One region of the Aureimonas sp. AU20 genome, then DNA from elsewhere that is predicted to be linked to it. Evidence: predicted binding sites of a transcription regulator. Region 1 holds the regulator's gene; each other region holds the start of a gene.
What was found. The regulator PhoB, encoded in region 1, activates phosphate uptake and scavenging genes when phosphate is short. The targets are predictions, from matches to a motif close to TGTCATNNANCTGTCAT.
Positions count from the first base shown of each region.

Region 2: M673_RS07715 (glycerophosphodiester phosphodiesterase family protein) is a predicted target of PhoB. The motif match lies at 5,850-5,866, and genes of this name have one in related genera.
Region 3: M673_RS02375 (NAD-glutamate dehydrogenase) is a predicted target of PhoB. The motif match lies at 7,972-7,988, and genes of this name have one in related genera.

Region 1 covers NZ_CP006367.1:3,409,863-3,420,014, forward strand. Annotated here, with positions in the region: gene argF (ornithine carbamoyltransferase) at 1-76, opposite strand, end outside; gene M673_RS15545 (aspartate aminotransferase family protein) at 73-1,281, opposite strand; gene M673_RS25160 (GcrA family cell cycle regulator) at 1,663-2,406, shown strand; gene M673_RS15555 (DUF3297 family protein) at 2,702-2,959, shown strand; gene phoB (phosphate regulon transcriptional regulator PhoB) at 3,042-3,773, opposite strand; gene phoU (phosphate signaling complex protein PhoU) at 3,779-4,501, opposite strand; gene pstB (phosphate ABC transporter ATP-binding protein PstB) at 4,572-5,381, opposite strand; gene pstA (phosphate ABC transporter permease PstA) at 5,399-6,724, opposite strand; gene pstC (phosphate ABC transporter permease subunit PstC) at 6,724-8,199, opposite strand; gene M673_RS15585 (PstS family phosphate ABC transporter substrate-binding protein) at 8,316-9,362, opposite strand; gene M673_RS15590 (ATP-binding protein) at 9,499-10,152, opposite strand, start outside.
Region 2 covers NZ_CP006367.1:1,751,356-1,761,507, forward strand. Annotated here, with positions in the region: gene M673_RS07685 (ring-cleaving dioxygenase) at 1-340, opposite strand, end outside; gene M673_RS07690 (LysR family transcriptional regulator) at 451-1,344, shown strand; gene M673_RS07695 (sn-glycerol-3-phosphate import ATP-binding protein UgpC) at 1,444-2,550, opposite strand; gene M673_RS07700 (ABC transporter permease subunit) at 2,561-3,448, opposite strand; gene M673_RS07705 (carbohydrate ABC transporter permease) at 3,459-4,352, opposite strand; gene M673_RS07710 (extracellular solute-binding protein) at 4,426-5,763, opposite strand; gene M673_RS07715 (glycerophosphodiester phosphodiesterase family protein) at 6,028-6,912, shown strand; gene M673_RS07720 (inositol monophosphatase family protein) at 6,909-7,694, shown strand; gene M673_RS07725 (tartrate dehydrogenase) at 7,772-8,851, opposite strand; gene M673_RS07730 (aminotransferase class III-fold pyridoxal phosphate-dependent enzyme) at 8,866-10,152, opposite strand, start outside.
Region 3 covers NZ_CP006367.1:529,618-539,769, reverse strand. Annotated here, with positions in the region: gene zapE (cell division protein ZapE) at 1-971, opposite strand, end outside; gene M673_RS02415 (protease inhibitor Inh/omp19 family protein) at 1,213-1,770, opposite strand; partial or broken gene M673_RS02410 (carbonic anhydrase) at 2,196-2,837, opposite strand; gene M673_RS24480 (hypothetical protein) at 3,042-3,188, shown strand; gene M673_RS02405 (DUF429 domain-containing protein) at 3,387-4,157, opposite strand; gene pdxY (pyridoxal kinase PdxY) at 4,398-5,297, opposite strand; gene M673_RS02395 (hypothetical protein) at 5,309-5,566, opposite strand; gene M673_RS02390 (LemA family protein) at 5,726-6,355, shown strand; gene M673_RS02385 (TPM domain-containing protein) at 6,369-7,283, shown strand; gene M673_RS02380 (TPM domain-containing protein) at 7,292-7,924, shown strand; gene M673_RS02375 (NAD-glutamate dehydrogenase) at 8,117-10,152, shown strand, end outside.

The DNA of each region.
Region 1 (10,152 bases):
CCTTCATGGTGGACAGATCGATGAAGTGCCGGACGGCCGAAACGGCCGGCGGCGCGGAGGCGAGAACTTGGCTCATGCCGCGCTGCTTTCGGGATGGGACTGGGACAGGTCGGCGACGGCGGCCTCCAGCCGCTCCATCGCCTCGCGGATTTCACTCTCGGTGACGGTGAGCGGCGGCAGGAAGCGCACGACATTGTCGCCGGCGGGTGCCGCCAGCATCGAATGATCGCGCAGCGCCTCGATCAGCTTCGTGTTGGGCACCACGGCCTTGAGGCCGATCAGGAGCCCCTCGCCGCGAACTTCCGAGACCACGGCGGGATAGCGATCGGCCAGCGAGGCAAGGCTCTGCTTGAACAGAAGCGCGTTGTGGCGCACCTGGTCGAGGAAGCCCTCTCCCAGGACCACGTCTAGGACGGCATTGCCCACCGCCATGGCGAGCGGGTTGCCGCCGAATGTCGTGCCGTGCGTGCCGGGCGTCATGCCCTTGGCGGCCTCGTCCGTGGCAAGGCACGCGCCGAGCGGGAAGCCGCCGCCGATACCCTTGGCCGAGGCCAGGATGTCAGGCGTGACGCCGGTGATCTCATAGGCGAAGAAGCGCCCGGTGCGCCCGACGCCGGTCTGCACCTCGTCGAAGATCAGGAGCAGGCCGTGCTCGTCGCAGAGATCGCGGATCAGCTTCAGGAAGCCGGCGTCGGGCGCGCGGATGCCGCCCTCGCCCTGGATCGGCTCGATCAGGATCGCGGCCGTCTCGGCGCCGATCGCCGCGCGCAGCGCCGCCACGTCGCCGAAGGGAACCTGGTCGAAGCCCTCGACCTTCGGGCCGAAGCCTTCGAGATACTTGGCCTGACCGCCAGCGGCGATGGTGGCCAGCGTGCGGCCGTGAAAGGCGCCCTCGAAGGTCACGATGCGGAAGCGCTCGGGATGCCCTGAGACATACTGGTAGCGCCGCGCCGTCTTGATGGCGCATTCCAGCGCCTCGGCGCCGGAATTGGTGAAGAACACCTTATCGGCGAAGGACGCCTCGACCAGCCGGCCGGCGAGCTTTTCCTGCCCAGGCACGTGGAAGAGGTTGGACGTGTGCCAGAGCTTGCCCGCCTGCTCGGTGAGCGCCGCCACGAGATGGGGATGGGCGTGGCCGAGCGAGTTCACCGCGATGCCGCCGGTGAAGTCCAGAAACTTGCGCCCGTCCGACATGTGCAGCCAGACCCCCTCGCCTCGCTCCACTCGAAGGTCCGCGCGCGCGAAGGTGGCAAACAGCGGATTGTCGTGGGTCTCGGCCATGGCGATACTTCTCGTTGGCATGGACAATGGAGGGAACGGCGGCGCGAAGGCGGCCGGAGCGGCAGGCACAATAAGCCCGCGCGCAACGCGCTGCCTATACCATGGCCGGGGCGCGAATTGTCAACGAAAGCCGAAGTTTCGCCTTTTGCGAGCCTCTATGCTTCCGTAAACGTCGCTCCGCACCCATAAGCTGTTGAAAAGGGGGCGAAACGATTCGCCCGGCGGCGCCCACTCTTGCCGCCCTTCGCACTCGCGTTCTAGAACCCTCTCAGACACCAGATTTCGTGTGGGAAGTCCCGTCGATCCGCAAGGGGTCGACAGGGGCTATGGATGACGGCACCGGCCGCCCTCCCGCAGCGACAGAGTACGAGGAGTCTGTTCATGAGTTGGACCGAGGAGCGCATCGAGCTGCTCACCCGCCTTTGGGGCGAAGGTCGAAGCGCCAGCCAGATCGCGGCGGAGCTCGGCGGCGTGACGCGCAACGCCGTGATCGGCAAGGTTCACCGGCTGAAGCTGGACAACCGCCCCAAGGGCGGCGCGGACGAGAGCCCCGCCGAGGCCGCCCCCGTGGCGCCGATGCGCGTCGCGCCAGCCTTCGAGCCCGCGCCCCAGCCCGTGCCGGTCGCCGCCGCGCCCGTGCCGGAGCCGGTGGCCGCGCCGTCGATCGCGGCGGTGGAGCCGCCCGCCCCGCGCCGCGAGTTCGCGCCTGCGCCCGTCGCGGCTCCGGTGGCAACGCCCACCTCGGCCCCCATGCCGACGCCGAGCGCCGCGCCGCGCATCCTGACGCCCTCCATGCCCACTTCCGCCCCGCCGCGCGCGCCCATGCCGCTCCGCCAGCCGATGATCCATTCGGTGGGCGCCACGGCCCTTAAGATGGACCCGGACGCCGGCGCCTTCGAGGAGGCCCAGCCGTTCGGTCATTCCGAAGGCGGCGAGGTCGTGCCCATGTCGCGCAACCTGACGCTGGTGCAGCTTTCCGACCGCACCTGCAAATGGCCGCTGGGCGACCCGCTGAGCCCGGACTTCCGCTTCTGCGGAAACCATTCCCAGGACTCCTCGCCCTATTGCAAGCACCACGCGCGCATCGCCTTCCAGCCGATGTCGGAGCGCCGCCGCGTTCGCTAAGGGCGTTCCCCGGCAAGGCGGAAACGCTTTTCCGAGACATGAGACGAAATCGTGGACCTTGCAGCGTTCCGGCAAGCCGGAATGCTTCAGGCGCTTTCCATCCATCGCGGTTTAGAGCCCGGCCTTCGCGCCGGGCTTTTCTTTGCGCCGGCCGCTCCCCCGGCCTTCCTGCCAGAAAGCGTCTCCCGCTCGCGCCTGTCCTGCGTTATGAGGCAGGCCATGCGAGCGGAAGACGCTTTCTGATCTGGGCGCCGGTCCGGCCGGCGCGCGAGGCCCCTTTCGAAAAGGCTATGACATGACCGATACCCCCGCCCTTCCCGACCGTCTGGCGATCGACCCGGACAGCCCGTTCCATGACGAGGCGCTGCTGGCGCGCGGCATCGGCATCCGCTTCAACGGTAACGAGAAGACCAATGTCGAGGAATATTGCGTCAGCGAAGGCTGGGTGCGCGTGGCCGCCGGCAAGGCCAAGGACCGCCAGGGCAAGCCGCTCTTGATGAAGCTGAAGGGCACGGTCGAGCCCTATCTGAAGGACGAGAGCGCCGAGGGCTGATCGCCCTCGTCCGCCAAACGAAAACGCCGCGAGCAGCCGTTTGGCTCTCGCGGCGTTTTCGTTTTGGAAGGACGGCTGAGCCTCAGCTCGCCTCGGCCCGTTGCTGCACGGGCCGCGCGGCGGCGGTGAAGTTCTCGTCCAGCGAATAGCCCGCCCCGCGCACGGTGCGGATCGGGTCGCGCTGGCGGCCCCGGTTGATGGCCTTGCGCAGACGCCCGACATGGACGTCCACGGTGCGCTCGTCGACATAGATGTCGCGACCCCAGACGCCGTCCAACAGTTGCTCGCGCGAGAAGACGCGGCCGGGCGACTGCATGAGGAACTCCAGGAGGCGGAACTCGGTGGGTCCGAGCTTGACCTCGCGGCCGGCGCGGCGCACGCGATGCGTCTCGCGGTCGAGGTCGAGATCGCCCGCCACGAGCTGGCTGGAGATGCGCTCGGGCTTCACCCGACGCAGCATGGCGCGCACGCGGGCCATGAGCTCGGGAGTCGAGAAGGGCTTCACGACATAGTCGTCCGCCCCGACCGAAAGGCCGCGCACCCGCTCGCTTTCCTCGCCGCGCGCCGTCAGCATGATGATCGGCAGGCGTTCGGTCTCGGGCCGCGTGCGCAGGCGCCGGCAAAGCTCGACGCCGGACAGGCCGGGCAGCATCCAGTCCAGCAGAAGAAGGTCGGGCACGCCCTCTTTCAGCCGCAGGTCGGCCTCGTCGCCACGCGCGATCACGTCGACGTCGTAACCCTCGGCCTCAAGATTGTAGCGAAGGAGGACGCCCAGCGCCTCCTCGTCCTCGACGACGGTGATCCGGGCGCCCATGCGACTTACCCGTTCAGGCCGGAAGAGGGCGAGGCGATCGAGGGCGTCGAGTCGCTCTTGGGCCGCTCGACCTCCATCTGTTTGCCGGTCTTGATGTAGTAGACCGTCTCGGCGATGTTGGTCGCGTGGTCGCCGATGCGCTCGATGTTCTTGGCCGAGAAGAGAAGATGCGTGCAGGCCGTGATGTTGCGCGGATCTTCCATCATGTAGGTCAGGAGTTCGCGGAAGAGCGAGGTGTAGAGCGCGTCGATCTCGGCGTCCTGGGCGCGGATTTCCAGTGCCCGCACGTCGTCGCGCGTGGCATAGACGTCGAGCACGTTCTTCAGCTGGCCCAGCGCCAGTTCCGACATGTGCTCGATGCCGCGCACCAGCTGCACCGGCTGCTTGTGGTCGGTCACCGCGATCACGCGCTTGGCGATGTTCTTGCCGAGATCGCCGATGCGCTCGAGATCGTTGGAGATGCGGATGGCGCCGACGATCTCGCGCAGGTCGTGCGCCATCGGCTGGCGCTTGCCGATCGTGAGGACCGCGCGTTCGTCCACTTCGCGCTGCAGCGTGTCGAGAAGGATGTCGTCGGCAACGACGGACTGCGCCAGACCCCAATCGGAGCGGATCAGGGCGGAGACCGCCTGCTCGACCATGCGCTCGGCCTGGCCGCCCATTTCGGAAATGCGACGAAGGATGAATTTCAGTTCGTCGTCGTAGGACGAGACGATGTGATGTTCCATGAAACGAACTCTCCCTGTTTCGCGGAGAACGACTCCCGGCCCGATAAGGCTGCGGGAGCCGGGAGCGAGGTCAGCCGAAGCGGCCGGTGATGTAGTCCTGCGTGCGCTTGTCGTCGGGGTTCTGGAACATCTTTTCCGTGGAACCGACCTCGACGATCTTGCCGAGGTGGAACATCGCCGTGCGCTGCGAGACGCGGGCCGCCTGCTGCATCGAGTGGGTGACGATGACGATGGTGAAGTTCTGCTTCAGCTCGTCGATCAGTTCCTCGACCGTGGCGGTCGCGATCGGATCGAGGGCCGAGCAGGGCTCGTCCATCAGGATCACCTCGGGCGAAACGGCGATGGCGCGAGCGATGCACAGGCGCTGCTGCTGGCCGCCGGACAGACCCGTGCCGGCGTCATGGAGGCGATCCTTCACCTCCTCGAACAGGCCGGCCTTGCGCAGCGAGGTCACGACGACCTCCTCCAGGTCCGTCTTCGACTTGGCCAGACCGTGGATCTTCGGGCCATAGGCGACGTTCTCGAAGATCGACTTCGGGAACGGGTTGGGCTTCTGAAACACCATGCCGACCCGGGCGCGCAGTTCCACCACGTCGATCTGCGGGTTGTAAATGTCCTCGCCGTCGAGCGTGATGAGGCCCTTGACCTTGGCGCCCTCGACCGTGTCGTTCATGCGGTTGAGCGAGCGCAGGAAGGTAGACTTGCCGCAGCCCGAAGGGCCGATCAGCGCCGTCACCTGCCGCTCGTAGACGTCGAGATTGACCTCGAACAAGGCCTGCTTCGCGCCGTAGAAGACCGAGACGTTCTCGCCCTTCATCTTGGTGGCGAGGACGGGCGCGTTGGTCTTCGGGGCGGCGGTCAAATGAAGATTGTCCATCATAAGAAATCCGTTCTTTCCTACCAGCGACGCTCGAAGCGACGACGAAGCAGAATGGCGGTGATGTTCATGACCGCCAGGAAAAGGAGAAGCACGATGATCGCGCCCGACGTGCGCTCCACGAAGGCGCGCTCGGCCTCGTTGGCCCACATGTAGATCTGCACGGGCAGAGCGGTGGCGGGGTCCATCGGCGTCGCGGGGTAGTTGGCGACGAAGGCGACCATGCCGATCAGGAGCAGCGGCGCGGTTTCGCCGAGCGCGTGGGCAAGGCCGATGATCGTGCCGGTGAGAATGCCCGGCATCGCCAGCGGCAGAACGTGGTGGAACACCATCTGCATCTTGGAGGCGCCGAGGCCGAGCGCGGCGGCACGGATCGAAGGCGGCACGGCTTTCAGCGCGGCGCGCGTCGCGATGATGATGGTCGGCAGCGTCATCAGCGTCAGCACGAGGCCGCCGACCAGCGAGGCCGAGCGCGGCAGGCCGAACCAGTTGACGAAGACCGCGAGGCCGAGAAGGCCGTAGACGATCGAGGGGACGGCCGCCAGATTGTTGATGTTCACCTCGATCAGGTCGGTGAAGCGGTTCTTGGGCGCGAACTCCTCGAGATAGATCGAGGCGGCGACGCCGATCGGCAGCGCAAGGGCGAGAACGATCGCCATCATGTAGAGCGAGCCGATCAGCGCCACGCCGACGCCGGCCGTCTCGGCGCGCGAGGAGGCGCCGAAAGTGAAGAGGCCGGTGTTGAAGCGCTGGGTCAGCTCGCCACGGCTTTCCAGCTGGCGGATCCATTCCAGCTGCTGGTCCTTGATCGGCCGGCGCGCTTCGGGGATCGACAGGTCGAACTGGCCCTTCACCGCCGAGTCCACGGTGGAGTTGGCGTAGATCCAGATCTCCTGCGTGGTGCCGATGATCGAGAGATCGTCCATCACCATGTTGGCGAGCTGCGCGCGCACGCCCTGCGACAGGAGCTGCGAAGCGGCGGTGATGGCGGCGCGGTTGTTCGGGTCGATGCCGAGTTCCTTCACCAGCGCGTCCTGCACCAGGCGAGGATAGTTCGCCGTGCGCAGCACCGCCGGGTCGGCCTTGGCCCGGTCGTTCGGATCGATCACGCTCTTGGAGAAGGTGATCGGCAGACGGATCTCGGTCTGGAAGAAGGCGGTGTAGCCCTGCCCGATCACCGTCCAGAGCAGGATGGCGAGGAAGATCAGGCCGACGCCGATGGCCGAAAGGCCGTAGAGGCGGAAGCGGCGCTCGGAAGCGTAGCGGCGGCGCAGGCCGATGTCGCGACGGGCCGGACGGGCCGAGGTCGGGACGGCCGACCCTTGGGAAATCGTCGTATCGCTCATCAGTCGTACTGCTCCCGATACTTGCGCACGATGGCAAGGGCGATGATGTTGAGGATCAGCGTCAGCACGAAGAGCGTGATGCCGAGCGCGAAGGCCACCAGACTCTGCGGCGAGGTGAAGTCGAGATCACCGGTGAGCTGCGAGACGATCTTGACGGTGACTGTAGTCATCGCCTCGAACGGGTTGAGCGTGATGTTGGCGGCGATACCGGCGGCCAGAACCACGATCATGGTCTCGCCGATGGCGCGCGAGGCCGTCAGCAGCAGCGCCGACACGATGCCCGGCAGGGCGGCGGGCAGCACCACCTTCTTCACCGTCTCGGACGGCGTGGCGCCGAGCCCCATCGAGCCGTCGCGCAGAGAGCGCGGCACGGCGGTGATGATGTCGTCCGACAAGGAGGACACGAAGGGGATGAGCATGATGCCCATCACCAGACCCGCCGTCAGGATCGACTGCGCCTGGATGAAGCCGACATAATTGCCGGTGAGCAGGCCGTTGATGCTGGCCGAGATGTCGCGAAGGAAGGGGCCGACGGTGATGAGCGCGAAGAAGCCGTAGACGATGGTCGGAATGCCGGCCAGGAGTTCGAGCAGCGGCTTCACCACCGAGCGCACGCGGCTGGAGGCGTATTCGGCCATGTAGATGGCGGCGAAGAGGCCGACCGGCACGGCGAAGAGCATGGCCACGAAGGCGATGTAGAGCGTGCCCGCCAGAAGCGGGATCAGGCCGAACTGACCGGCGGCCTCGGAACCGGCGGCTGCGAAGCGAGGCTCCCAGACCGTTCCGAAGAAGAAGTCGACCGGGCGGATGCGGCTGAAGAAGTCGAGGGACTCGAACAGCATCGAGCAGACGATGCCGACGGTGGTGAGAATGGCGATCGAGGAGCAGACCACGAGGAAGGTCTTGACCACCCGCTCGACTTGGTTGCGGGCGCGAAGCCGGACCGCGATACGCGACAGGCCGAAGAGAAGGCCGCCGATCGCGAGAACCAGGGTCACGCCTGTCAGGGCGAGCCGGCTCATGTCCTCCATGTGGTTCTTTTCGAGCGCGATGGGGATCATCGCGTCGGTCGCGCCGCCCGGCAGCGGAATGCCGCGGCGCTCGAACAAAGGCTGGATGTCGGCGATGCGAGCGCTGGAAAGACCGGCCTGCTCGTCCGACGGCAAGGCGCGGATGCCCTGGCCGAGGGAGCGCACGAGCGAGCGGCCGAGCGAGACCGAGGCGGCCTGCGTGTCGGCCTCGAGGCGGCGCTCGACGGTGGCGAAGATCACCGCCGGCGAGATCGACAGCCAAAGCACCATGACGATCAGGGCGGGCACAACGGCCCAGCAGAAGACGAAGGACCCGTGATAGGTCGGGCGCGAATGCACCTTGGCGCCCGGCGAATCCGGCAGCGCGGCGCCCTTGCGGCGGCCAAGCCCATAGCCGACCAGACCGATCGCCAGGACAATCAGAATCAGAGCAAATGCGGACACCGTTCGCCGTCTCCCGGGAGAATCATGAGCAGGCGCCCGTTTCACGGGATGGCCGGCTCGCGGTGAATGTGAAGAAGCCGGCCCTTGTCGGGCCGGCCTCCGTCAAAGCTGAGAGATCAGCCCTTGATCGTGGTGCCGGCCTCGAAAGCCTTGCGGGCTTCCTCGCGCTGCGCATCCGGCGCCGGCACGAGACCGTACTGGGCGAGCGGGCCGCCGGGGCCGACCATCTGGTCGTCGAGGAAGAAGTTGACGAACTCCTTCAGGCCCGGAACGACGCCGAGATGCGCCTTCTTGACGTAGAAGAAGAGCGGACGCGACACCGGATACTTGCCGGAAGCGACGGTCTCGACCGACGGCGTAACGCCGGAAACGGTGGCGACCTTCAGCTTGTCCTGGTTCTGCTCGTAGAAGGCCAGACCGAACACGCCGACGCCCTGCGGGTTGGCGGCGATGCGGGCGAGCGTCTCGGTGTAGTCGCCAGCGATGTCCACCGCCTTGCCGTCGTTGCGGATCTGATGGCACTGCTTCTCGGCGGCCTTGTCGTCGAGGCCCGAGGTCTTGAAGGCTTCGAGCGCGCCCGAGGCCTTGCAGCCGGCGACGACGGTCTTCTCTTCGAAGACTTCGCGCGTGCCGTGGTTCTCGGCCGGGATGAAGGCGATGATGTCCTGGTTCGGCAGCGAGGCGTCGACGTCGGACCACTTGGCGGCGGTGTTGTCGACGACCTTGCCGTCCTTCACGACCTTGCCGGCGAGCGCCTTAAAGACCTGCTCGGGGGTCAGCGCGAAGCTCGGGCCCGAAGCGGCGGAGGCGAAGACGATGCCGTCATAGCCGAAACGCACTTCCTGGATCTCGGTGACGCCGGCGCCGGTGCAGGCCTTCTTCTCGGACTCCGAGATCGGGCGCGAGGCGTTGGCGATGTCGACCGTCTCCGGGCCAACGCCCGAGCAGAACTGGCGGAAGCCGCCGGAGGTGCCGCCGGACTCGACCACCGGGGTCGGGAAGTCGGGGAAGATCTCGCCGAAGTTCTGCGCCACGATCTGCGCATAGGGCAGAACCGTGGACGAACCGGCCGAATGGACGGGCTGCGCGCTCTGCGCGAAAGCGGCGCCCGTCGTCATGACGGCAGCGCCCAGGGCAAGGCTGGCGAGAAGGGATTTGCTCACAGGCGTTTCTCCATCGAAACGTTTCGAATGCGAACCGCCGGGCGAACTCGATTCCGCGGCGCTGTTCATGATCGGTCTAGCGGGCCGACGCAACCTATCTATGACAAATCCACATCCGATTTATGACAGCATAACCCTATGATTTATATTGAGATTTTTCGAAGGCCCCCGGAACGCGCAAACGGAAGCGGACCGAGAAGGTCGATCCCTGGCCGGGAATCGAGCTGATCGACAGCCGCGTGTTGTGCCGTATCAGGACGTTTCGCACGATGCTGAGGCCGAGCCCGGTGCCGCGCACGCGCCCGCTTCCGTCTTCCACGCGGTAGAATCGCTCGGTGAGGCGGGGCACGTGTTCCGGCGGAATTCCCTGCCCGAAATCGCGCACGAAGGCCTCCACCGTCTCGTCCGTTCGCGTCAGGCCGATCTGGATTCGCCCGCCCGCGTCGCCGTATTTCAGGGCGTTCTCGGCGAGGTTGCCGAAGACCTGAACCAGCTCGTCATGGTCGCCGTTCACCAGCGCCTCGCCCTCCTCCAGCCCGGTCAGTTCCAGGGCCAGGTTCTTCTCGGCGGCCGTGGGAGCGGCCTGCTGGGCGACGACGCGCATGACCGACACGAGATCGGTCAGCTCGTTCGCTTCCAACCGCCGGCGCATTTCGATGCGCGACAGGGACAGAAGATCGTCGATCAGGCGCGACATGCGCCGGGCCTGATCCTGCATGATGTCGAGAAACTGGGCACGCGCCTTGGGATCGTCGCGCGCCGGCCCTTTCAGCGTCTCGATGAAGCCGGA
Region 2 (10,152 bases), 1.7 Mb from region 1:
CCGTCTCGCCGAAGCGCTTGTCGATCGGATCGAAGGCCACGCCCTTTTCCAGGAAGCGATGCGTCCAATAGCCGATCGCGCCTTCCGGCACGCGGAAGACGGTCTCCTGCGTTTCGCCGACGCCAAGCCGCCCGGGCGCGGCGTGCTCCCACGGAAAGAAGGTGAGGATCGTGCCCGGCGCGCCGGCCTCGTCCCCGTAGTAGAGGTGCCACGTGCCGGGATCGTCGAAATTCACCGTGCGCTTCACCAGCCGCAGGCCGAGCGTGCGCGTATAGAAGCCGACATTGCGGCTGGCCGGGCCGGCGATGGCCGTGACGTGATGGATACCGTGCTGGCTCATGATGGATCTCCAAGGCTTGATGTCTTGGCTGAAACATAGTCGCAGTGATTTTCGGCTATAACCCCTCTATCCATTGCGTTAATGCAATGATGAGATTGCGGAGCAGGGTCTTGGCCGGGTTCGAGACATTGAGTTGGGATGACTTTCGGCTGATCCGAGCCGTGGCGGAAACGCGCACGCTTCCCGCCGCCGCCGAGAAGCTGGGCACGGCCCATTCCACCGTGTTCCGCCGGCTGCGCTCGATCGAGACGGCGCTCGGCTGCGCCCTGTTCGAGCGCAACAAGGCGCAGTTGGCCCCGACCGTGGCGGGCGAGGAGATCGCCGCGCTGGCGGTGCGGATGGGCGAGGAGGTCGATGCCGTCGCGGTGCGGCTGGCCGGGCGCGAGCCGCTGCCCTCCGGCGAGGTGCGGGTGACCACCAACGACTCGCTGCTGATTCATCTCCTGACGCCGATCTTCGCGAGCTTTCTCGCGGCCTGCCCGGCCGTGCGGCTCGACATCGCGCTCGGCAATTCCGCGCTGAACCTGTCGAAGCGGGACGCCGACGTCGCGATCCGCGCGACCGACAACCCGCCGCCCAACCTCGTGGGGCGCAAGGCGGCGCGCATCGCCTGGGCGCTCTACGGCGCGGGGGAGGAGGGGGAGGGGCCGCGCCGCTGGGTGACGCTGGGCGATGCCATGGGCGGCATGCGCGTGGTGCGCCATGTCATGAGCGAAGCGGGGGCGGAGGGCGTCGGCTACCGCGTCAATTCCGTTCTCGGCATGGCCGAGGCCGTGGAGGCGGGGCTCGGCGTCGGCTATCTCCCCTGCTTCGTCGGCGATCGCCGCCTGGGCCTCAAGCGGCTGGCGGAGCCGGACGAGCGTTTCGCCACCGATCTCTGGCTGCTCACCCACGCGGACCTGCGCCAAGTGCCGCGCGTGCGCGCGCTTCTCGACCATCTGGCCGAGGGCGTGGCGCACGAGAGGCCCCTGATCGAGGGCGAGAGGAAGCGCGAGCCCGCCTGAAAGCGCGGCCGCGCCCGGCCTTGCGCTCCGTGACGCGCGAACGGCGAAAGCGCTCCCGCGCGTCCGGACAGGCCCTGACACCCGCCGTCGCCGCCCGGCTCAGACCGGCTCCGGCACGCGTTCGCGATGAAGGTCCAGCCGCAGGCCGGTTTCGGCGTCGAAGGCATGGAGCCGATCGGCCGGCAGTTGCAGGCCGATCCGGTCGCCGCTGCCGATGGGCATGGCGTCTGTCACCGTGACGGCGAAGAGCGTGCCGCCGAGTTCGGCATAGACGACGCGCGAGGCGCCGAGTTCTTCGATGAAGTCCACCACCGCCTCGGCGCTGCCGGGCGCGCCGACCCGCGTCAGGATGGCGTGTTCGGGGCGGATGCCGATCTCGACGCGGCGCGCGCCGAGGCCGACGCGCGAGCCGACGGGAAGCGCGATGCGGTGGCCGTCCTTGAGGCGGATGGCGTCGTCGGCCTCGAGCTCGCCGGACAGGAGCGTCATGGGCGGCGAGCCGATGAAGCTCGCCACGAAGCGCGTCGCGGGCCGCTCGTAGATCTCGGCCGGCGAGCCGACCTGCTCGACATGGCCGGCGTTCATGACCACCAGCCGGTCGGCCAGCGTCATGGCCTCGACCTGGTCGTGCGTCACGAAGATCGAGGTGGCCGAAAGGCGGCGATGCAGCTTGCGGATTTCCGCGCGCATGGTGACGCGCAGCTTGGCGTCGAGATTGGACAGCGGCTCGTCGAACAGGAAGACGCTGGGCTCGCGCACGATGGCGCGGCCCATGGCGACGCGCTGGCGCTGCCCGCCTGAAAGCTGCGCCGGCTTGCGGTCGAGAAACTCGGCAAGGCCGACCACCGCCGCCGTCTCGCGCACCCGCCGCTCGCGCTCCGCCTTGGGCACACCCGCGACCTTCAGCGCGTAGCCGATATTCTCGGCCACCGACATATGGGGGTAGAGCGCGTAGTTCTGGAACACCATGGCGCAGCCGCGCTCGCGCGGCTCCAGCTTGTTGACGACGCGCCCGTCGATGGCGATCTCGCCGCCCGTGATGTCTTCCAGCCCGGCGATCATGCGAAGCAGCGTGGACTTGCCGCAGCCCGAAGGCCCGAGGATCACCACGAACTCGCCGGAGGCGAAGGCGAGGTCGATGCCGTGCAGCGTCGCCTTGGCGCCGCCATAGGATTTCCGAAGGTTCCGAATGTCGATCTGCGCCATGGCCCCCTCCTTATTTCTCGGTTGCGATGAGGCCGCGCACGAACCAGCGTTGCAGCACGGCGACGACGATGAGCGGCGGAAGCACGATGATCAGCGCGCCCGCATTGGTGACGTTCCAGTCCGGCAGCCCGTTCTCGGAGGGGCGGAGCGCGCGCAGCGCCGTCATGGCCGTGGAGTAGGAGGGGTCGGTCACCATCAGACGCGGCCAGAGATACTGGTTCCACGTGTCGGCGAAGAGGATGGTGGCGAGCGCCAGCATGTTGGTGCGCGACAGCGGCAGAAGGATGTCGACGAAGAAGCGCCAGGGGCCGGACCCGTCCATGCGCGCCGCCTCCGCCAACTCGTCCGGCACGGTCATGAAGAACTGGCGGAACAGGAACGTGCCCGTGGCGGTGGCGACCAGCGGCAGGGTGAGGCCGGAATAGGTGTTGAGGAGGTTCCAGTCGATGCCGACCTCGATGCCGGTCAGCGTCTGGATCAGGAGGCGGAAGGGCTGAAATGCGTCGGCGGCGATATTGTAGGTCGGCACGACGCGCACTTCGAGCGGCAGCATCAGCGTCATGAAGACGAGCCAGAAGAAGACCATGCCCCAGCGCGAGCGGAAATAGACGATGGCGAAGGCGCTGAGCGCCGACACGGCGATCTTGCCTGACGTCACCAGCCCCGCCATGACGAAGCTGTTGAAGAGGGCCAGGCCAAGGTCGGCGCGCTGCCAGGCGGCGGCGTAGTTCTTCAGCATCTCGCCGCCCGGCACGAAGCTGAAGGGCACGGCGTTGACCTGGGCGACCGACTGCGTGGAGGCGCAGATCACGATCCAGAAGGGAACCAGCACCAGCGTCAGCGCGACGAACAGGATCGCGTAGGTGACGATGTTGGCGAAGGGGGTTTTCTCGATCACGGCCAGCCCCTCAGCGATAATGCACGCGCCGCTCGACGAAGCGGAACTGGACGAAGGTGAAGACCATGATGATGGCGATGACCATGAGGCTCTGCGCGGCAGCGCCGGAATAGTCGAGCCCTTCGAAGGCTTTCGCCACGATGTTGAAGACCATGACGTTGGTGGCGTTGTTGGGGCCGCCATAGGTGGTGCGGTCGACGATGCCGTAGGTGTCCTTGCCGACGAAGCTTTCCGTCGCGATCAGAATCAAGAGGAGGAACAGCGTCGGCGTCAGCATCGGGATCTGGATGTCGATGGCGCGGCGCAGCGGGCCGGACCCATCCATGGCGGCGGCCTCGGTCAGCGAGCGCGGGATCGACTGAAGGCCCGCCAAAAGGAAGATGAAGCAGTAGCCGACCCATTTCCAGACGAAGCAGGTGATGATCAGGATCATCGCGTGGCTGCCGTATTTCGCCGGGTTCCAAAAGTCGGGATGCGCCGCGTTGACGATCGCCATCAGCCCACGTTCGGGCGAGAGGATGAAGAGAAAGGCGGTGCCGACCGCCGGTCCGGCCAGGGCATAGGGCCAGATGTAGAAGAAGCGGAAGAACTTCGAGCCCTTGAGCTGCCGGTCAACGGCGAGAGCCAGGACCAGGGCGAGGGCGAGCGTGATGAAAGTGCTGGAACAGGCGAAGATCAGGCTGACGCGCACCGAGTTCCAATATTGGGTGTCGGCGAAGACGGAGGTGAAGTTCTCCCAGCCGACGAAGATGCGCTCGCCCGCGCCGCCGAAGGCCGGCTCCAGCGTGAAGGCCCAATTCATGACCGAAACGGCCGGCCAGTAGAAGAAAAGGAAGATGAGCAGGAGCTGTGGCAGGGCGGCGACGGCCGGAACCCAGCGGCTCTTGAAGACGACGCGCTTCATGGGAGATATCCGCTATGAGGCGCGCCGCCGGCCCCTGACGGAGACCGGCGGCGCGGGTTGAAGGCAGGTCGGCTCAGTTCAGCGTCTGGCCGGCATAGGTCTTCTCGAAGCGGCGCAGCAGCGTGTTGGAGCGCGCGGCGGCTTCGTCGAGGCTCGTCTGGACGTCGGCGTTCTGCATGAAGATCGCCTCCAGCGCGGTCGAGAACTCCTTGCGGATCTGCGTGTAGTTGCCGAGGCGGATGCCGCGCGTGTTGTCGGAGGGCTCGGTGAAGCTCAGGCTCTCGATGGCGAGTTCGCGGCCCTTGAACTGCGGCTTGTCGTAGAAGCCGTTGGCCTTCATCGCCTGGAAACCGGTCTTGGTCACCGGGATGTAGCCGGTGACGGTGGACCACCATTCCACCATGTCGGGCTGGGCGATGAAGTTCAGGAAGGCGGCCGCGCCCTTGTATTCGGCCTCGGGGCGATCCTTCATGACCCAGAGCGATGCGCCGCCGACGAGCGACTTCTGGCGCTCGGTGCCCTCGAAGACCGGCAGCATGGCGACATGCCACTCGACGCCGGCGGGAATGGTCTTGCCGACCGTGCCGTGATCGGCGATCGAGCTCATGGCCATTTGGCAGGTCTGCGACGAGAAGGCCGGGATCGGGTCCATGCCGAGCGCCTTGGTCTTCACGACGAAGAGCTTCTCGTCCGCCTGCTTCTTCCAGAACTTGATCTCGTCCACGACCTTCGTCTTATTGAAGACGACTTCCGCGTCGAGGCCCTTATAGCCGTTGGCCTGGGTGGCGATCGGCTGGTTGTGGATGGCGGAGAACTGGTCCAGCGAGAACCAAGGGTCGAAATTGATGGCCATCGGGCATTCGAAGCCCGCGTCCTTCAGCTTGCGGGCGTCAGTCGCGACCTGTTCCCAGGTCTTCGGCGCGTCCGTGATGCCGGCCTTCTTGAAGGCGTCGGCATTGTAGTAGAAGACGGCGGTCGAGGAATTGAAGGGGAAGGACTGCAGCTCGCCCTTCGCCGTGGCGAAGTAGTTGGCAATGCCGGGGAAGTAGTTGTCCCAGTCGATCTTGTAGCCGCTGTCGGCCATCAGCTTCTTGGCGGGGACGAAGGCGTTCGACATCATGAGGTCGAGCGTGCCGGCGTCGTAGACCTGGGTGATCGCCGGGTGCTTCTTGGCGCGATAGGCGGCGATCGTGTTCTGCAGGTTGGTGTCGTAGGCGCCCTGGCTGACGCAGTTGATTTCGTAGTCCGTCTGCGAGGCATTGAACTTGGTGCAGGCTTCCTGCACCCGCTCGCCGAGATCGCCAGAAAGGCCGTGCCAGAACTCGAACTTGACCGGGGCGGCCTGCGCCGTGCCCGACAGACCTGCCAAAAGCGCAAGCGCGCTCGCCGCGCCGAAGATTTTCGTCAGCATCTTAGCCCCATCGATCCGAAAAATTGTTGCCGAACTCTTGTTGTTCGTCGCGGCGCTCTACTAGGTAATGGCGGACGGCGAGTACAATGAAGTTTGGATGACGGTCCGTGAAACAGACATTCGCGGTTTTGTTTCACATCCGTCAAAAATCCATGACGAGACTGTCACCGAGGTGACATGAGGTCCGTGCTAGCGCCCGGCTCGGCGTCCACCGCTTCTCGCCGTGAGATCAGCCTTTCCCCTTCACAAATCGTCCGAGCCCCCATGACCTCCCGTTTCGCCGCTCCCGCCGCCGAGCCGCTGTCGCTGCGCTCTCCCGTTCTGGATTTCGACCCGGCCGATATCCTGGTGATCGCCCATCGCGGCTCCTGGGCGCGGGCGCCCGAAAACTCTATCCAAGCCATTCGCGACGCCATCGCGCTCGGCGTCGGCATGGTGGAGATCGACGTGCGCCAAGCCGCCGACGGCGCGATGGTGGTGATCCACGACGACACGCTGGACCGCACCACGGAAGGAACCGGCCCCGTCCGCGCTGAGACGGGCGAGGCCATCCGCCGGATGCGGCTTCGTGAGCGGGGCGGCGGCAAGGGCGCGGCACTGACGGAGAAGCGGGTGCCTTCGCTCTTCGAGGCGCTGGAAGAGGCGCGCGGGCGCGTGCTCGTCAATATCGACACCAAGTCGGTGAGCGAGCTGCCGGCGGTCTCGGCCGAAATCCTCAGCGGCGGCTTCGGCGCCGGCGTGGTCGTAAAGGCCGAGCTGAAATCCGGCGAGCTGGCGCAGCTGCCGACCGATCATCCCGCCTTCGGCCCGCTGCCCTTCATGCCAGTCGTCGTCTCGGCGCCGCAGGGCTTTGCCGGCGATCTCGCCGCGCTGGCGCCGCTGTCGCCGTTCATGATCGAGTGCAAGCCCCATTGCGTCGCCGATCTGGAAACGGGCATGGAAGTGGCGCGCACGATCGGCGCGCGGATTTGGCTCAACACGCTGGACGTGGCTCACATGACCGACTTCAACGACACGGCGGCCATGGCCGACCCCGACGCCATCTGGGGGCGGTTGCTCGATCTCGGCGTCGGCGCGATGCAGACCGACGAGTCGCAGGCTCTCGTCGCCTATCTCGCCGGGCGCGGTCTTAAGAGCGCCCGTCCGTGACGCTCGCGCGCATGGCGCGCCGCGACGCGGCGAGCGAGATCGTGAAGGCCGCAGCGAACGACGCGCTCGGCTTCTTCTCGCAGCGCGCGGGGCTGGCGGTCGAGACCAAGGCCGGTCCGCGCGATTTCGTGTCCGACGCCGATCGCACGATCGAGACGCGCGTGCGCGCCCTGCTGGCCGAGCGCTTCCCAGGCGAGGCCGTGGTCGGCGAGGAAGCGGGCGGAGAGACCGCCGCGCGCTACTGGATCGTCGATCCCATCGACGGCACGTCGAACTTCCTCGCCGGCTCGCCGCTCTGGGGCGTGTCGCTCGGCTTCGTGGAGGAGGGCGAGCCCACCGTCGGCGCCATCGCCGCGCCGTGCCTCGGCGAGCTCATGGCCGGGGCCAAGGGGGCCGGCGTCCTGCGCAACGGCGTTCCGTTCGAGCGCCGGGTCACGGTCGAAGGGCTGGGTCTGGTGTCGCTTGGAGACAGTCCCGGCGAGGATTTGGAGGCCGCGATCGCGCTGCAGCGCCGCCTGCGCGAGCGGAACTGGATCGTGGAATCCTTTCACTGCACGTCGGTCTCCATGCTGTTTGCCGCGCTCGGTCGTTTCGACGGGCACATCCAGCCGGTGACGACGATGTGGGACATCGCCGGCGGCGCCGCGATCTGCCGCGAACTGGGGCTGGAGGTCGAGATCGGCCAGCACGCGGACGGCGCCTATGCCATCCATGCAGGGACGGCCGCGCTCCTGCGCGATGCGCTCGAAGAAGGCGAGAGGGCGGGCGTCGCCGCCCAATAGTCTCCCGCCGAACAGGCAAAAAGGCCCCCGTCGATCGCTCGGCGCGGGCTTTATTATGTCAGGGGATCGCGCCGAGATCAGCCCTCGAAGACGCGCAGCACGGCATCGCCAGCCTGGCCGGTCGAGGCCTCGCCCTTGAGATCGCGCGTGCGTCCCTCCGGCGTCTGAAGCGCGGTTTCGATCGCCGCGACGAGGGCCGCTGCGGCTTCCGTCTCGCCGAGATGCTCCAGCATCATCGCCGCCGTCCAGATCTGGCCGATCGGATTGGCGATGGCCTGGCCCGCGATGTCGGGCGCCGAGCCGTGGACCGGCTCGAACAAGGAGGGGAAGCGCCCTTCCGGGTTGATGTTGGCCGAGGGCGCGATGCCGATCGTGCCCGTGCAGGCCGGACCGAGATCGGAGAGGATGTCACCGAAGAGGTTGGAGCCCACCACCACGTCGAACCGGTCCGGGTTCAGGACGAAATGCGCGGTGAGAATGTCGATATGGTACTTGTCCCGCCGCACGTCGGGATAGTCCGCGCCCACGGCCTCGACCCGCGAATCCCACCAGGGCATGGTGATGGCGATGCCGTTGGACTTGGTGGCCGAGGTCAGGTGCTTCTTCGGCCGGGCCTTTGCCAGATCGAAGGCGAAGCGCAGGATGCGGTCCGTTCCGTGGCGGCTCATCACCGTTTCCTGGATCACCACCTCGCGCTCGGTGCCAGGGAACATGGTGCCGCCGACGGCGGAATATTCGCCTTCCGTGTTCTCGCGCACCACCATGAAGTCGATGTCGCCGGGCTCGCGGCCCTTCAGCGGGCAGGGCACGCCCGGCATGAGGCGCACCGGGCGAAGATTCACATACTGGTCGAACTCGCGGCGGAACTGCAGGAGCGAGCCCCAGAGCGAGATGTGGTCGGGCACTTTCTGCGGCCAGCCGACGGCGCCGAAGAAGATCGCGTCCATCGGCGAAAGGATCGCCTTCCAGTCGTCCGGCAGCATCTTGCCGTGCTGGAGATAATAATCGCAGGAGGCAAATTCGTGGTGCCGGAGGTCCAGCGTGAAGCCGAAGCGACGCGCCGCCGCCTCCAAGAGCTTGACGCCCTCGGGCATGACTTCGAGGCCGATCCCGTCCCCCGGGATCACGGCGATCGTGTAATGTCTGGTCTCGCTCATATCGACCCTCTCCCTCAAGCCGCCAGGGCGCCGCGAATGTCGGGGATCTCGAGCAGCCCGTCCAGCACCGCCTCGAACCGGTCGACGAGCAGGTCGATCTCCTCGATCGTGCAGACCAGCGGCGGGGCGAAGCCGACGATGTCGTCTGCGAAGGCGCGGAAGATCAGCCCCTTCTCGTAGCCGAGGCGGCTGAGATACTCGGCGACCTTGAGGTCGGCCGTGGGCTTCAGGCGCTTCTGCTTGTCGGTCACCAGCTCGACGCCCGCGAGCAGGCCGCGCACTCTGACGTCGCCGACCAGCGGATGGCTTTCCAGCGCCTGCAGGCGCTGCGTGAAATGGGCGCCCGAGCGCTGGCCGTTCGCCAGGATGCCGCCCTCGGTGTAGAGGCGCAGCACTTCGAGGCCGACGGCGGCCGAAACCGGATGGGCGGAATAGGTGAAGCCGTGGCCGATCGGCTTGCCGGCCGGCGCGTTGTCGGCGATCGCCCGGTAGATCGTGTCGGACAGGAGCACCGCGCCCATCGGCGAATAGCCGGATGTGAGGCCCTTGGCGACCGTCATCAGATCGGGCACCACGCCGTCATGCTCGCAGCCGAAGAGCGGGCCGGTGCGCCCGAAGCCGGTGATGACCTCGTCGGCGACAAAGAGAATGTCGAGTTCGCGGCAGGCCTCGCGCATCGCCTTCAGCCAGCCGTCGGGCGGCACGATCACGCCGCCCGAACCCTGCACCGGCTCGACGAAGAAGGCCGCGACATTCTCCGCCCCCAGTTCCTCGACCTTGGCGCGCAGCGCCGCGACGGAGGAGGCGATGACGCTGGCATCGTCCGATCCGTTCGGGTTGCGATAGGGATAGGGCGAGGCGATGTGGTGCTGGATCGGCATCGGCGCGTCGAACCCGTCATGGAAGACGGGGAGCGCGGTGAGGCCCGCGCCGACCGTGGAAGAGCCATGATAGCCGCGCTGGAGGGCGATCATGTGCTTCTTGGTCGGGCGGCCCGTCACATTGTAGAAATAGCGGATGAAGCGCACGGCCGAATCCACAGCGTCCGAGCCGCCGAGCGTGAAGTAGACATGGTTGAGATCACCCGGCGCCAGCTCTGCGATGCCGGCGGCCAGCCGGATGGCGGGCTCGGAGGAGAAGTGGAAATAGCCGGTGGCATAGGGCAGGCGGCGCATCTGCTCGGCCGCCGCTTCCACGATCGACTCGTGCCCGTAGCCGACATTGACGCACCAGAGGCCGGAGAAGCCGTCGATCAACTCGCGCCCCTCGCTGTCGGTCAGCATCACGCCCTTGGCCGACTG
Region 3 (10,152 bases), 860 kb from region 1:
TTGCGCTGGTCCTGCCTCAGAACGGGAATCCCCTCCAGCATCAGCGTATCATAGCGCGCCGCCAGAGCGAGGTAGTCGTTGGCGCCGAGCGGGCGCTGCAGCAGGTCGGCGAAGGCGAAGCGCGCCGCGCCGTTGCCCGCGCGGGGCACGGCGACCCGCCGCCCCGCCACCTCGAACCCGTCCGGCGCCTCCCCTCCGCCGGCAAGGATCGAGCGCCAGAGCGCGTCCATGCGCCGGTCCGCCTCCGGCCCGAGCGGCGTGACATAGAGGCTCTCGCCCTCCACCGTCTCCATCCGGTAGTCGGTCGGCGCGTCGAGGAAATAGATCTCGGCGTGCTGTTTCAGCGTTTCCACGAAGGGCAGGAAGAGCGGCCGGTTCAGCCCGTCGCGATAGAGATCGTCGGGCGCGACATTGCTAGTGGCGACAAGCACGACGCCTCGAGCGAACAGCGCGTCGAACAGGCGCGACAGGATCATGGCGTCCGCGATGTCGGTCACCGTGAACTCGTCGAAGCACAGAAGCCGCGCCTCGGCCGCGATCGCCTCGGCCACCGGCGGGATCGGATCGTCGCCCTTGGCCTCGCCGGCCTTCACGGCGGCGCGGTGCGCGTTGATCCGCGCATGGGCCTCGCGCATGAACTCGTGAAAATGCAGCCGGCGCTTGCGCGGCTCGGGGCAGAGCTTGAAGAACAGGTCCATCATCATGGACTTGCCGCGCCCGACCGAGCCGTGGATGTAGAGCCCGCGCGGCGCCTGCGGCTTTTCCTTCTTGCCGAACAGCCAGCTCAGCGCGCTGGATTTCGACGGCAGGGCCTGAAGCTTCAGCTCGGCGCCGAGCCGATCCAGCTTGTCCGCGAGATCGGCCTGGGTGGGATCGGGCTGCATCTCGCCGGCCCGCACGCGCCGCTCCAGCTCGGTGCGCACCGGGCCGCGCTCGGAACCCGGCTTGCCGTAATGCTTCGCATCAGCCATGTCGGATGAACCTCAAGAAACTGCCCCGCGCCCCTGGATCGGGCGGCGTGGCGGGCGCCCATGCGGGGCGCGGCCGGACCGTCCTGCCGGCCCGTCGCCTGAGCCGGCATTCTATTCGGCCCGCTTGTTAGCATCCGCGATGCCGCACGGCAAAACGCCGCCGCGCCTCATCCGCCGAAAGCGGGAGACGCGGCGGCGCGGCAAGCCCCAAGCGCGACTCGATCGGCCGCGCGAGACCTCTTTAGCGGTAGAGGCTGACGGACTGGCCGCCGCTTGTGGTGCCTTCGTAGCGCGTGCCGCCGGCGTTGGAGAGCGTGGCGACCGTCGAGCCGCCCGAATCCTTCAGGACGACCTGATTGCCCGACACGTCCCAGGCCGAGACGTCGGCCACCTGGCCGGGGCAGCCGCGCGACGCGGCGCGGTAGCCGCCGGTCCACTGCGTCAGCGCCATGAAGATCTGGCAGTTGCCGCCGCCCGAGGACACGCGCCAGGCGCCCACCAGCCCTTCGCGCGTAACGGGCGCGGCGGAGGCGGTCTGCGTCGGCGGGGTGGCCTGGGTAGGTGCAGCGCCGGGCGGCGTCTGGCCCGGGGGCGGGGTCTGCGAAGCGGGGGCGACCGGCGGCGGGGGCGGCGGCGGAAGCTGGTTGGCGTAGACCTGGCCGGTCGGCGCCGCGCGCAAGGGCGCGATGCCGGAATTGCCGGCCATGCTCGGGCCACCCATGCCGGGGGCGACCGAGTTGCAGCCGGCCACGGTCAGAAGCGCGGCCAGCGCCGCACCGGTCTTGGTCCAATGGGTCATGTCAGCCCGATCCTCGTCCATCCGCCATCGACGCCGTTCGCGACGCGCGCCGTTTCCAATCGTTAAAAGGGGCCGGCTCGCGGTTTCGCAAGCCAAGGCCGGCCCAATCGTTAAATTGCACGGTAAATTGTGGCGGTGCCGCCACGCAAGGGCGCGGCACGGTTTAGAAGGCGGGATGTAGCCGGCCGGGTCGAACGCTCGGGTCATTCCCAGTCCACGAGGGCGCCTTGATCGAGCCATCGCGGGGAGCTGAGGCGAACCAGATCGTTGCCCGCTCCCCGCCGGCTTGGCGTCCCAAGCTCTCAGTTGGCGCCTTCCGACAGCGCGTCCTCGCCCGGCCCCTCGCCGCCCAGCGTTTCGCCCTGGCCCTCGGCCCTGTGCATGGGATCGCCGGTCGCGATACTTTCCGCCGGCTCGGGGTCGAGATCGACCAGCGGGCGTTGGAAATCGCCGGTTTCGGGGTCCATGACCCAGAGTTCGGCGGTGGAAATGTCGAACCAAGCCCCGTGCAGCGACAAGTCGCCGGCTGCCTCTCGCTCGACGATATAGGGGAAGGAGCGCAGGTTCGCGATCGAGGTGCGGATCGAGATGCGCTCCAGCGCGGTCTGCCTCTCGCCCGAGGTCAGGAGCTCGTTGGCCGAGACGGCGGCGGCCACCGGCTCCAGGATGCTCATCCACTTGCCGATGAAGTCGCCCGCCGACAGCGGCTCGGCCTCGGGCGCCAGCGCCGCCTTGATGCCACCGCAGCGCCCATGGCCCATCACGACGATGTGCTTGACCTTCAAGGCCTGCACGGCGAATTCCAGCGCCGCCGAGGTGCCGTGGAAATCCCCGTCGGGATTGTAGGGCGGCACGAGATTGGCGACGTTGCGCACCACGAAGAGTTCGCCCGCCCCGGCGCCGAAGATCGTCTCGGGCGCGGCGCGGGAGTCGCAGCAGGCCACCACCATGGTCTCGGGCGTCTGCCCGTCGCGCGCCAGTGTCCGGTAGCGCTGCGTTTCCTGGAGATAGCGGCCTTCCACGAAGGACCGGTAACCCTGGAGAAGAGGCGTCGGCAGAAGGGACATCGGGCGCTCCATGCGGGGTGGGGGCCATCGCGCCTTGGAGCACGAGGCCTTGGGTTTGAAACGTCTCTAACCTTTTTTGCACGTGCTCACATAGAGACTCCTATGGGGCATGGACAGGCCCCGCCCCGATCCGCCGGGCAGGAGTCAGGGGCTGGTGGAGAGAGCAGCGCAGCCGCCGCCCCGTAACTGCTCGAAGGGGGTGGCTTGAAGGATCGCACGAGCGGCGTCATTCGCATCGTCGCCCCGATCGGCCAGTCTCCGCCGATCCTGCCTCCCGTCCTGCGGACGGGCGAGACCTCTAGCGCGCCGTCACCTGACCGGCACTCCACGCAGGCGGCCGATCTTCACTGAGCCACCGCGGGACTGAGAGTGCCTGATGAAACCTCAGGCAGAGGATGGCTGAACGATTTTCGTTCGGGGCGAGAAGCGAAGCTCATGTGAGACGAGGGCTCAGGACCGAGCCTTCGCGGCGAAGTCTATGGCGAAAGAACCAGATCAGCCGACCCCGCAAGATTTTGTCAGACGCCATCACCCCAGCGTCTCCAATGGTCAGGCCCAGATCGCCACCGGAAGGCCGAAGCCGTCGCGCTCCGGCGGGTCGGGCAAGGAGGTCGCCTCCCCCCGCGCCAGCCGCCGCGCCACGAGAAGAAGGACGCAGGCGTCGAGCCGGTCGTCCTCCCCGGCGCCTCTGGGAAGCGCGGCGCTCAGGAGCTCCGGCGGCAGGCCCTTTGCCATGAGCAGTCGGCGGCGCTCGGCCGCCCCCTCCTCATGGACCCGCCCGCCCCGCTTCTTGGAATGGCGCATGGCCTCGCCGCCGTTCAGCCGGGCGAAGGCGATTTCGGGATGGCTTTCGAAGACGCGCCTCGCCAGCGCGGGCTCGGCGCGCAGGAGCGCGTCGAGTTCCAGAATGCGCGGAAACAGGCCGAAGCCCTGGATCGAGACCGCGCGCGGCGGCTCGGAGGCCTCGCGAGCCCGCGCGCAAACCCTCCGATAGGCGTCCGCCCTCGCGGCCGCATCGGCGAACGGCCCCGCCCCCGCTTCCACCGCTGCGCGGGCGGGAATGGAAAAGAGGCTGGAGCGGCGGCCGGGCGTCAGGAGCGGGCGGGCGGCGATCTCGGCGGCGCGCCCCGCCCCGTCGATCCGCTCCGGCAGGCCGATCGGCATGTCCACCGCGAGGATCGCATCCGCCGGAAGGGCGGCGAGAAGATCGGCGAAGCGCGGCGCGACGAGGAGCGCGCACGCCTCGCCCGGCCGTTCCAGCGCCGCGATCCAGCCACCCCGACAACCATCGACGCCCGCAAGGGCGCGGGTGCCGCTCATGAGGGTCGAGACTGTTCGGGACTCCGTTCAGGCCGGGCCGACGTCGCGTTTCCGTCGCCTTGCGCCGGCAACGGAGAAAGCCTTGCCGCGAGAGCCCGGCAGAGAGGAAGAAAGCCCTTCGGCCCCGCGCTGAAAGCGCCGGCAACGAAGACGGCGCTGCTCACTTCATTCTGCCGAGCACATGAGCAATCACTTCGCTTTGCCGGCAAAGTCGCGTCCCTCACGAGGAGGCCGCGCCGCTCACGCCCGCCGGCCACCCGTGGCAAGGCGGCGGATCTGCACCATGGCCATCGGCGTCTTCAGGCTGTCGGCGTCGGTTTCCAGCGTCAGCTCGTCCTTGCCGCGCTTGGTGGTGCGGGCCAGGATCTCGAACACTGCGGCGGTGGTGGATTGCAGCGCCTTCTCGCCGGAAAGGCCGGCGAGCTTGCGCGCCAGGAACACCGCGCCCGTCAGATCGCCCAAGCCGTTCGGCACGCCCTCGATGCAGCGATGCTCCGCGAGGATCGCCGCGTCATCCTCCACCAGGAGATTGCCGATGCCCCCGCGCAGCAAGGGATAGGCGGAAGTGACGACGACCGAGCGCGGCCCGAGCGCGCTCGCCGCCTCCACCAGATGCGAATTGGCGGAGAATTCGAGGCCGGTGAGGAATTCGAGCTCGAACCGGTTGGGCACGGCGATGTCGGCGCGCGGGATCAGCTTGTCGCGAATGGCGTCGAGAACCGGGCGCGGCTGGTAGAGCCGGCCCGCGCCGTCCGCCCCACCATCGCCAAGCACGGGATCGCAGAGATAGAGCGCGCGGGGATTGCCGGCCTTCACCGCGTCCACCAGCGAGGCCACCGCCTCCACCTGCTCCGGGCCGCCGAAATAGCCGGAGATCACCGCGCCCACTTCGCCCAGCCAGGGCGCGCGGGCGAGATCGGCGATGAAGGCGGCGAAGGTTTCGGGGTCGGGCACGATGCGGGTCGAGGGGCCATGGCCGGGATGCCAGGGCAGCGTCACGGTCGGCACCGACCAGACGGGATAGCCCAGCGTTTCCAGCGCGAAGACCACGGCCCGGTTGCCCACCGTGCCGCGCGCCACATGGGACGAGATCGAAATGACCGCCGGCTTTTCGCCCGACGCGGGAGGGACCTGGGACATGGACGCTTGGTTCACTCCGCCAAAAGCTGGATGACGAGTAGCACGGCGAGCACGAGAAAGGCCGCCAGCCCCGCCAGCCGGCCGATGCGCGTGCCCCAGACCTCGATCCGATCGGCCGGGTCGGCATCGCCCGCCCAGAAATGCCGCCGCGCGCCGAGCACCATCCGCTCGGCCGCGACCCCGGTCTGCGGCTCGGTCTCCTGGCGCACGCGGCGCAGGATGGCCTCGGCCTCGTCGCGGCGCTCCCGGTCGTCGGATCGTCCTGTCATGGCGGCGAACCTGCCGGAAAAGCGGGCTTCGGGCAAGTCGGCGCCCGCTTGTCGCACACGAATTCGCCCCCCTGCCGAGGGTCGGGGCGCGGGCCCTGCCCGCCGCGACATCTTGCCCTATATGGCGCGAACGTGCCCGCATCCCGGAGGACTGCCCCCGTGTCCCTGTCGCTCGCCCCCTCGGGCGTTTCCCGCTTCGCAAGGTGGCGCCTCGCCCTCGCGCTCCTGGTTCTCGCCCCGCTTCTGTCGGCCTGCGGCGTCAACAACGTGCCGACGCTGGAAGAGCGCGCCAAGGCGAGCTGGGGCGAGGTGCAGAACCAGTACCAGCGCCGCGCCGATCTGATCCCCAATCTGGTGGAAACCGTGAAAGGCTATGCCGCGCAGGAGCGCGACGTCTTGGTGGCGGTGACGGAAGCGCGCGCCAAGGCGACGCAGACCACGATCACCGCCGACCAGCTGACCGACCCCGCCGCCGTGCAGCGCTTCCAGACCGCGCAGGAGGAGTTGGGCGGCGCCCTGTCCCGCCTGCTCGTCACCGTGGAGCGCTATCCCGACCTCAAGTCCAACGCCAATTTCCTGGCTCTGCAGAGCCAGCTGGAAGGCACCGAAAACCGCATCGCCGTGGCGCGGCGCGACTATATCGAGGCGGTGCAGGCCTACAACACCGAGCTTCGCACCATTCCGGGCCGCTGGATCGCCGGTGTCCTCTACCCCGACTCCAAGCCCATGCAGGTCTTCGAAGCCAACACCGGCGCCGCGACGCCGCCGCCCGTCTCGTTCAACCGCTGAGGCGAGGGCGGCCATGCGCGCCCATCCTGCCCGTCAGACAAAGCGGCCGGTTCGCGCCTCGGCGCTCGCCGCGCTCTGGCTGCTGGCCCTTCTGACGCTCCCGCTTTTCGTGGGGTTTGCCCTTGCGGGGCCAGCCCTGGCGCAGACCTTCCCGCCGCTTTCCGGCCGGGTGGTGGACAGCGCGGGCCTTCTGGACACGGCCACGAAGGCGGAGCTGACGCAAAAGCTCGAGGCCTTCGAGCAGCGCTCCAGCGATCAGGTCGTGGTCGCCACCGTGCCCGATCTGCAAGGGTACGAGATCGCCGACTACGGCTACCGGCTAGGCCGCGCCTGGGGCATCGGGCGGGAGGGTGAGAACAACGGCGTCATCCTTCTCGTTTCAAAGAACGACCGGCGCGTGCGCATCGAGGTCGGCTATGGGCTGGAGGGCACGCTGACCGACGCGCTGTCGCGGCTCGTGATCGAGAACGACATCCTGCCGCGCTTTCGCGCCAACGACTATCCCGGCGGCATCCGCGCCGGAACCGACGCCATCCTGCAGATCCTGGGCGGCGACGCCGCCGAGGTCCAGGCCCGCGCCGAGCGTAACGCAGGCTGGCAGGGCCAGGGGCAGGGACAGGGACAGGGCTCGGATGGCTGGCTGAGCCTTGCGGTCATCCTCTTCATTCTCTTCGTCGCCGTCGGCCCGCTTCTGGCCGCCCTCCTGTCGCGCCTTTTCGGCGGCGGGCGCGGAGGCCCCGGAAGCGGGCCGGACGGCGGCTCGGCCATGCCCGCCCGCCGGCGCCGACGCGCCATTCCCATCAGCCCCGGCTGGGGCGGTGGGTTCGGAGGCGGCTCGGGCTGGGGCGGCGGCGGTTCTTCGTCCGGCGGCGGCTTCTCGGGCGGCGGCGGGTCCTTTGGCGGCGGCGGCTCGTCGGGAAGCTGGTAGGAGACAGGATGGCGCTTCGTTTCACCCCAGAGGACCATGCCCGCATCGCCGGGGCCATCGCGGCGGCGGAGCGGGAGACCGGCGGCGAGATCTATGCCGTCTTCGCCCGCGCGAGCGACGATTATCGCTTCGTCGCCGCCACGCTGGCGCTGGCGCTCTCGCTCCTCTTCGGCTGGGTGGCGGCGCTCGTCGCCGCTCTGTCGGGCCTCGCCCTTCCCGCCCTTCTGGTGGAAACCGCGCAGCTGGCAGGCGCTGCGATCCTCTTTCTTCTCCTGCGCTCCTCGCATCTCACCATGCTCTTCGTGCCCCCGGCCCTCGCCCGGGCGCGTGCCGCGCGCATGGCGCGGGCGCAGTTCCTCGCCCACAATCTCCACCGCACGCCCGAGCGCACCGGCGTCCTCCTTTTCGTTTCGGAGGCGGAACGTTATGCCGAGGTGATCGCCGACGAGGGCATCGCGGCCGAGGTGCCTCAGGCCGAATGGGACGGGATCGTCGCCGGCTTGGTGGAGGCCGCCAAGGGCGACCGGCTGGTCGAAGGCTTCGAGGCGGCGGTGGGCCGCAGCGGCGCGCTGCTCGCCGCCCGCTTTCCGCCGGACCCGGCCGGGCGCAACGCCATTCCGGACCGGCTGGTGGAAATCTGAGCGCGCCGTCCCATCCTTGGTGGCGACACCCAAACGGAGAGCGGGCCTGCCATCGGCCCGTCGCGAACGCCGATTAGAGAAGGACCGGCACGCCCGAGGCGGCGGAAAGCCCCGCGCCAGCCGGTCTTGCCAGGGTCCCTCCCCGACCGAACGGGGCGAGAACAGCCCTGCGGTTCCAAGCGAGGAAGCACCATGCCCGATTCCACCGGCGAGAAGCGCGCCATCCTCCAAGCGGCCCTGTCGCGCCTGCCGGACGGCGGCATGGCGGCACGGCTCGCGCCTCTTCTCTTCGCGCGCCCGCCGGCCGAGGATCTCGCGCCCTTCGACCCCGCCTTTCTCGCCGGCATGGCCGAGCGCGCCGCCGATCTTCTCGCCGCCCATCGCCCCGGCGGGTCCAAGGTCCGCGTCGAGCGCTTCAGCGAGGCGGCGCGCCTCGGCGAACCCGTGACGCTGGTCACGCTCGTCCATGACGATATGCCTTTCCTGTTCGACAGCGTGACGGCCGCCATCGCCTCCCGCGCCCCGGCCATCCACGCCGTGTCCCATCCCGTGCTCGACGTGTCGCGCGATGCCTCCGGCGCGCCGGCCGCGTTCCGCGCCGCCGGCCGCGAAGGCGGAACGGAGCGCGTCAGCCTGATCCAGGTGGCGATCGAGCCCACCGCCGAGCCGCGCGCGGAAGAAGCGCTGGCCCGCGATCTGGAAGCGATCCTCAGCGAAGTCGGCGTCGTCAATCGCGACCATCAGGCCATGCGCGCCCGCGTCGAGGCCGCCGCCGGCGAGATCGAAGCGCGCGCCGCAAGTGAGGGCGACCCCGCCCGCGCCGATGCCGAGCGCGAAGGCGCCGCGCTCCTGCGCTGGCTCTGCGACGAGAACTTCATCTTCCTCGGCCTTCGCGACTTCAGCTACTTCCCCGAGGGTGAGGCGCTGCGCCGCGTCGAGGGCTCCGAACTCGGCATCCTGACCGACCCGGAGGTGCGCGTCCTGCGCCGCGAGGCGCCGGGCTCGGCCACCAGCGCCGAGGTCCGCGCCTTTCTGGAGGACCCCGCGCCGCTCATCGTCGCCAAGGCGAACGCCCGCTCGCGCGTTCATCGCCGCGTCTACATGGATTATGTCGGCATCAAACGGCGCGACGCGGAAGGGCGGCTCGTCGGGGAAACCCGGCTCGTTGGCCTCTTCGCCTCCAACGCCTATGCGAGTTCGGTTCTCTCCATCCCGCTTCTGCGCCGCAAGGCCGAGGCGGTGATCGAGCGCTTCGCCTTCTCGCCCCGTTCGCATTCGGCCAAGGCCCTGCGCGTCGCGCTCGACACCTATTCGCGCGACGAGATGTTCCAGATCGACACCGATCTCCTCGCCGACTTCATCGGCGTCGTGACGGAGCTGGGCGAGCGCCCGCGCATCCGCGTCCTGCCGCGCATCGACCGGTTCGACCGCTTCGCCTCCGTCCTCGTCTTCGTGCCGCGCGACCGCTACGACGCGCGGCTGCGCGACGAGATTGGGCTGCTCCTGGCCGAGCGCTACGACGGCCATGTCTCGGCCTGGTATCCCGCCTTCCCCGAAGGGTCGCTCGCCTCGATACACTTCATCATCGGCCGTCGCGGCGGCCCGACCCCGCAGCCCGACCCGGCCGAGCTGGAAGCCGCGATCACCGATCTCGCCCGCGACTGGATGCTCGGCTTCGAGCGGGCAAGCGCGCTCGCCGGCAAGCATGGCGAGCTGATGGCCATGGCGCCCGGCCTGCCGGACGGCTACCGCGACCTCGTGCCGCCGGACGAAGCGGTGGGCGACGCGCTCCACATGCTGGCGCTGTCCGACACGCAGCGCCTCGCCGCCGATTTCTATCGCCGGCCGAACGACAGTGCCGAGGTTCTGCGGCTTCGCCTCTACAATCTCGCCCAGCCGCTGTCGCTTTCGCGCCGCGTGCCGATCCTGGAGAATATGGGCTTCTCGGCGGTGGCCGAGCGCTCCTTCGAAATGCGCCGGCCGGATGAGACGACCGTGTGGCTGCACGACATGGAACTGACGCTGCGCTCGGGCGGCGAGATCGCCCTGCCCGATGGCGGCGCCGCGCTGGAGGCGACCTTTGCCGCCGTCACGGACGGGCGCATCGAGAACGACGGGTTCAACGCGCTGGTCTTCGCCGCCGGGCTGGACTGGCGCACCGCCAATCTGCTGCGCGCCTATGCCCGCTATGTCAGGCAGACCGGCTTTGCCTATACCGACGCCTTCAT